2 linked regions of the Luteolibacter sp. LG18 genome follow. The protein of the gene in region 1 interacts with the protein of each later gene in a pairwise test. Links are inferred from orthologs where the notes say so. Each region holds a gene or a part of one and is shown on either strand. Other genes may lie near its edges. The genes, in order: llg_RS04815 and def.

Region 1 (3,176 bases):
TCTTGCCGAGGACTTCGGTGGACTGGGTCACATCGAGGATGTCATCGATCACCTGGAAGGCCAGGCCGAGGGCGTGGCCGAAGGTGGTGAGGGCTTCCAGTTGCTTCGGCGTGGCGTTCGCGGTCATCCCACCGAGACGCAGCGAGGCGGTCAGCAGGGCCGCGGTCTTGGCCTCGTGGATCTTGAGCAGGCGCGCCTTGGACGGCTTCTGGCCTTCGCCTTCCAGGTCGAGGACCTGGCCGCCGATGAGGTGGCGGGAGCCGCCGGTGAGCGCGAGCTCGGCGACGTAGTGGCGCACGTCGTAGCGCTCGGACGCCGGGGTCTGGGCGAGGATGTAGAAGGCCTCGGTGAGCAGGGCATCCCCGGTGAGCACGGCCATGCCTTCGCCATAGACCTTGTGGCAGGTCGGGCGGCCGCGGCGCAGGTCGTCATCGTCCATGCACGGCAGGTCGTCGTGGACCAGCGAGTAGGTGTGCAGGACCTCGACAGCGCAAGCCGGGGCCATGGCGTCCTCCGCCTTGCCGCCGCAGGCTTCCGCGGCGGCGAGGGTGAGGATCGGGCGCAGGCGTTTGCCACCGGCGAAGACGGTGTAGCGCATCGCCGCGTGGATCGTGGCGGGCGCGGCGGTCTTCTTCGGCAGGAATTGGTCGAGCGCGGCGTCGACGTCCTTGGCGCGGGCGGCGAGGTAGGGTTTCAGTTCCATGAAGGGATTTCGGAGTGCGGCAGGCGGATTTCGGAATGGAGAGAGCGACCCGCGTGGAGCGGTGGTCTTTCTCTCAACCATCCACTCTTAAGAAGTTCAGAAGCTGGCCAACTCCCCGTTGGTCCGGCCTGATTTTGACAGAATTAACAGAATTTTGCAGGATTAACAGAATGAGAAAGAGAGGTGGGCATGTGATGCCATGGCCACTTCTCCTTCTCTGTTAATTCTGAAAATTCTGTTAATTCCGTCCGAAAAGGCCCGGACATGTGAGTGGAGATGATTCGCCGGACAGCGTCTCAACTCCTTCACAGGATTTCAGCGATCTGCACGGCGTTGAGCGCGGCACCCTTGCGGACCTGGTCGCCGACGACCCAGAGGTCGAGGGCGTTGTCGAGGACGAGGTTCTGGCGGATGCGGCCGACGAGGCAGTCGTCCTTGCCGGTGGTGTCGAGCGGCACCGGGAAGACCTTGTTCGCGGTGTCGTCCACGACCTGGATGCCGGGCTTGCCAGCGAAGGCGGCGCGGGCCGCGTCCGGGGTGACCGGCTTGTCGAAAACGGCGGTGATGGACACCGAGTGCGAGCGGTAAACCGGCACGCGGACGCAGGTGCAGGAGACCTTCAGGTCGTCGTGACCGAGGATCTTGCGGCCTTCGTTGAGCATCTTGAGCTCTTCCTTGGTGTAGCCGTTGTCGGTGAAAGAATCGACCTGCGGGATCACGTTGAAGGCGATCTGGCGCGGGTAGACGCGCGGGGTGAAGTCACCGCCGGTGGCGATGGCCTTCACCTGCTCCTCGAGCTCGACGATGCCCTGCGCGCCGGAGCCGGACACGGCCTGGTAGCTGGAGGCGATGATCGACTTCAGGCCGAACTGCTCGTGCAGCGGCGCGAGCGCCATCAGCGAGATGATGGTGGTGCAGTTCGGGTTCGCGATGATGCCCTTCGGGCGGTTCTTCGCGGCCTCGGGATTGATTTCCGGCACGACGAGGGGGACGCCCGGGTCCATGCGGAAGGCGGAGGAATTGTCGATGACCACAGCGCCGGCGGCAGCGGCGGACGGGCCGAACTCCAGCGAGATGCCACCACCGGCGCTGAACAGCGCGATGTCGACACCGGCGAAGGAATCGTGGGTCAGCTCCTGGACGATGACGTCCTGACCGCGGAAGGGAATGCGTTTGCCAGCGGAACGGGCGGAGGCGAGCAGGGTGAGTTTCCCGACCGGGAAATTCCGCTGTTCGAGACAGAGCAACATTTCTTCGCCGACAGCGCCGGTGGCGCCGACGATGGCCACGTGGGGTTCCGCATTCATGGTCAATGAGCTAATGGGGCTCCGGGCGACGCGCCCGGGGCGCGGGACATTACCGGCTTTCGGGCGTCTGGCAATCGAATCCTCCGGGAGAGGGCGGGAGCGGGCAGGCCATGGGAATTTCGTGGATCACGGCGGCGCGGGCTTTTAGATCAAAGGCATGGCCGCCGCCCCTTTGAAAATCGCCCATCTGGTCATGGCCGCCTACGGTGGGCCGGGGATGGCGGCGTACCGCCTGCACAAGACGCTGCTGGAGATAGGGGTGGACTCCCATTTCCTCGCCCGCGAATCGCTGGTGGGCTGGGAAGGCGTGGAGGTGCTGGAGCCGGAACGCGCCCGCGGCGCGCTGCGCGGGCACTTGGTGCAGCACACGGCGAAGGCGCTGTGGTGGTTGTCCGGGCGGGAGCGGGAGGCGGTGGATTTCCAGGCGATCCCGCGCGGCTACCTGCCGGCGATCGACCGAGCGGGCTACGATCTGGTGCATTTCCATTGGGTGAATGGCCGGGTGGCCTCGCTGGCGGAGATCCGGGACTTCCGGACGCCGGTGGTGTGGAGCCTGCATGACATCTCGGCCTTCGCGGGCCCCAGCCCCTACCTGGGGCCGAACCTCGACCGCTGGCTGGCCGCGGCGGGGCGGATGAGAACGGTGGACGCCGATCCGCATCCGCTGGCGCGCCTGAACCACGCGGCGAAACAACGGATCTACCGCGGCAAGCAGGTGGCGGCGATCGCCCCCTCCCGCTGGATGGAGCAGGCCGCCCGGGAGTCCGGCGTGTTTCCGGAGGGCTGGGTGCGGCACATCCCCTATGAAATGCCGGAGGGACCCTGGCAGCGACAGGAACGCGCCGCCGCGCGGCGGCTGCTGGAACTGCCGGAGGACGCGGCCATCGTCCTCTTCGGCGCGGATTCCCTCTCCTCCCCGCGCAAGGGCGGCGACCTGCTGATGGCGGCCATGCGGGACTTGGCGGGCGGGCCGCGGCCGGTGACGCTGGCGTCCTTCGGCCACGGCGCGGACACCCTCGCCGAGCTTCCCGGCATCACCCTGCGGAACTTCGGCCATGTCCGCGATCCCGGGCGGCTGGCCGCCCTGTTCGCCGCCGCGGATGTGTTCGTCGCGCCCTCCCGCGAGGACAACCTGCCGAACGTGGTGCTCGAATCGCTGGCGGCGG
Region 2 (3,059 bases), 1.0 Mb from region 1 along the record:
GCGCCACGAGACGCTCACCCGCTTCCTCCGCCTCTTCGGCATCGATGAGGAAACCATCTACCGGGACGTGGAAGGCATGGAGCACCACGTTTCCCGCCCGACCCTGGACGTCATCCGGGCCGTCGCGGATGCCCTGGAAGCGGACCGCGAGTTCCTCGACCGGGTCCGCAAGCTCTGCCACTGACTCACAGCGGCAGAGCTTTCAAAGACTGCCGCTTCAGGCGGAGCGGCCGAGTTCACGGCCCACGATCATCAGCGTCTCACGGACGCCCGGAGCGAAACCGCCGTCGGTCTGCACCGCGAGCATGACGTTGCCCTCGCGGATGAACTCCACCGGCACGCTGCCGGCGAACAGACGCAGGCCTCCGGAACCGAAGCCGAGGTTGGCGATCACGTTCTTGAGCGAATCGATCGTCGCGATGTCCTGGCTGGCCACGCGGGCGATGTGGCGGATGCCCGGCAAGGCGCGGGCGCGCTGGAGGATCTCATCCGGGCTCATTTCACGGTCCACGCCGAAGATGGCGCGGAGTTCGAGCTGGCGGATGCTGGCGGAATCCGATTCCCCGCCGATGGCACCGCCCACCGCCGGAACGGCGGCCTGCACTGGAGCCGCCACTGGCGCGGGGGCCGGAGCTGGCACCGCCTGCGGCTGGCTCCACGTAGCCGCCGGGGCAGGTGCGGGAGCAGGAGTGGCGGGAACGGCAGGCTCCAGGGAAAACGGAGAGGCCACCGGCGTGGCGACGGGAGCCGGTTGCGGCGGCGGGGCGACCGCGAAGGGCGAGGAGGCCGGAGCCACTTCGAACGGGGACGGCGCGAACACCTGGGAGGCCACCGGAGCGGGAGCGGCGGCTTCAAAGCCAAAGCCTTCCTTCGGGTCGGCGGCTTGGAACGGGCTCTCGGCCTTGCGCTTTTCCGGCAGGCGGGCGGGCTTGCCCGGCTCCAGTGGACGCGCGCCATTCACATCGTCAGCCGTGGCAAACGGGGAATCCGGACGCGCCACGGCGGCAAAGGGGCTCACCGGAGGGGCTTCGGTGACCGCGGCAAACGGGTTGGTCGGCGGCGAGGCCTCATGGACAGCCGCGAACGGGCTGACCGGCGTGGTCGCGGGTGCCGCGGCGAACGGGCTGGCCGGAGCCTGGTCCGGAGCCAACGCGAACGGACTCGGGGCCGGGGCTTGGCCGGGGAAGGAATCGAAGATACCTCGTGGATTGCTCATGACAGAAGGGGGATCGGGATCTGGTGAAACTGCAGTTCGCCCATGTCATATCCTCCCCCCCCTGCGAAGTCGAGCCCCCTTCACGGAATTTCAACTATTCTCAAATTCCTGAGCGAGCTTTTTCAAACGGTTACGCATGGCCACCTTGGTCGCCGCCGGCAAGCGGTCGGTGAACAGGACGCCATTGAGATGATCCGTTTCGTGCTGGATCGCGCGGGCCAGCAAACCGTCGGTCTCGACCACCAGTGTGGTGCCATCGAGCTGCGGCAGCGTCGCCTTCACGTCGAGCGGACGGCGCACCTCCGCGCGGATGCCGCGGATACTCAGGCAGCCCTCCGCGCCCGCTTCCTTCTCCTCGCCGAACTCCAGCTCGGGATTGATGAAGATCAGCGGCATGATCGACTCGAGGTCGGCGTCTTCGCCATTGACCCGCAGATAGGAAATGCACTCGGGATCGTGGGACACATCGACCACCGCCAGGCGCAGGTCCACGCCCACCTGGGGAGCCGCGAGGCCCACGCCGTTCGCATCCACCATGGTTTCAAGCATGTCCCCCACCAGCTCCACGAGCTCGTCATTCACCTCGGTCACGGGCTTGCAACGTTGGCGGAGGACCGGATGGCCGTATTGGACGATGGGAAGGATCATGGCGGGAGGGGCGGTTGAAGGCAGTATAGGAGCCGTTATTCCGGCCTGCGGATGCGGGCGGGCACGTCCTTAATCTGGATGCCCGCCTTGGTCAACGCATCCCAAATGCCCAGCAGCCGCTCGATCGGCAGGCCTTTGTCCGCCTCCAGCTCCAGCTTGCGACCGGGATTCTTCTTCATGAACGCCTGCAGGTAGGAGTCGAGCAGCCCGTCCGGCACCGCCAGCGAGTCCAGCATCACCTGCCCCGCGGCATCCACCCGGATCACGGAGCGGGACGCGCCCTCCTTGTCCGAGGGCAGCTCGTGCACCGTCGGCAACTCGATCCGCATCACGTCCCGCGGTTTTTTCGTCTGCGTGGTGACGATGAAATAGATCAGCAGCACCAGCAGGATATCGATCAACGGCACGATCTGTGCCGTCTTCTGGATCTTGGGCGGACGTTGGAACCTCACGACCGGTCAGGGATTGGAGGGTTTCGCGCAAAAACGGGCCAGATCGGCCAGCACGCTCTCCAGCCGGGCGGTCATGAGCTCGATCCGGCGCACGAACCAAGCGTGGGCGACCAGTGCCACCACCGCGATCGAGATTCCGAAAATCGTGGTGTGCAGCGCCTCGGCAATGCCACGGGCGATCGCGAGATTGTCCGTGGAATCGCTGAGACCGCGGAACACCGACACCAAACCACTGACGGTGCCGAGCAACCCCAGCAGCGGCGCGGCGGCGATGAGAACATCCAGCGTCTGGATCCCGGAGTGCAGGTGAACCATTTCCCCGCGCGCCGCGGCTTCCACCGCGTGCGTGATTTGCGCCTGCTCCTTGCCCGCGTGCCGCACCGTCACCGTCCCCAGCCGGCCCAGCATGCTGGTGCCACGCTGGAACTCCCCCTGGATCACCCGCCACCGGTCGTGGTCGTAGTCTCCTTCCAGCGATTCGATCTTCCTCGCCAGATCCTCGGGCACCACCGTCGCGCGGCGCAGTGACAGTGCCTTGAACACGATCACCGTCACCCCCACCACCGAGGCCAGCACCAGCGGGTAGATGAAAAAGCCGCCTTCACGGAAAAACTTGCCGAGGGTCTCGAGCGCGCCGGGCGAATCCGGCACCTGGGCGGACAGGAATGAAACGAGGGTCATGGGTCAGAAATAGAAAATGATCGTCACCTCCAGCGGCTCCTTGCCGAGGGTCTTCTTGAGAT

What was found.
Region 2: the proteins of llg_RS04815 (region 1) and def interact in binary tests that used the Escherichia coli proteins (3 or more experiments, as listed by UniProt). The link is inferred for Luteolibacter sp. LG18 from one-to-one orthologs.

The regions. Positions count from the first base shown.
Region 1 is NZ_AP024600.1:1,137,808-1,140,983, forward strand. What follows is about bases 10-2,870. They hold llg_RS04815 (aspartate-semialdehyde dehydrogenase), read right to left. Parts: upstream 2,011-2,870; coding sequence 1,009-2,010; downstream 10-1,008. Other genes in these bases: llg_RS04810 (polyprenyl synthetase family protein), read right to left, coding at 10-703; llg_RS04820 (glycosyltransferase), read left to right, coding at 2,168-2,870. Also shown: more of llg_RS04810, read right to left, coding at 1-9; more of llg_RS04820, read left to right, coding at 2,871-3,176.
Region 2 is NZ_AP024600.1:139,644-142,702, forward strand. What follows is about bases 86-2,829. They hold def (peptide deformylase), read right to left. Parts: upstream 1,865-2,829; coding sequence 1,307-1,864; downstream 86-1,306. Other genes in these bases: mntR (transcriptional regulator MntR), read left to right, coding at 86-184; llg_RS00565 (hypothetical protein), read right to left, coding at 218-1,216; llg_RS00575 (biopolymer transporter ExbD), read right to left, coding at 1,900-2,316; llg_RS00580 (MotA/TolQ/ExbB proton channel family protein), read right to left, coding at 2,323-2,829. Outside these bases: more of mntR, read left to right, coding at 1-85; more of llg_RS00580, read right to left, coding at 2,830-2,997; llg_RS00585 (hypothetical protein), read right to left, coding at 3,001-3,059. UniProt on the Escherichia coli protein: Removes the formyl group from the N-terminal Met of newly synthesized proteins. Requires at least a dipeptide for an efficient rate of reaction. N-terminal L-methionine is a prerequisite for activity but the enzyme has broad specificity at other positions.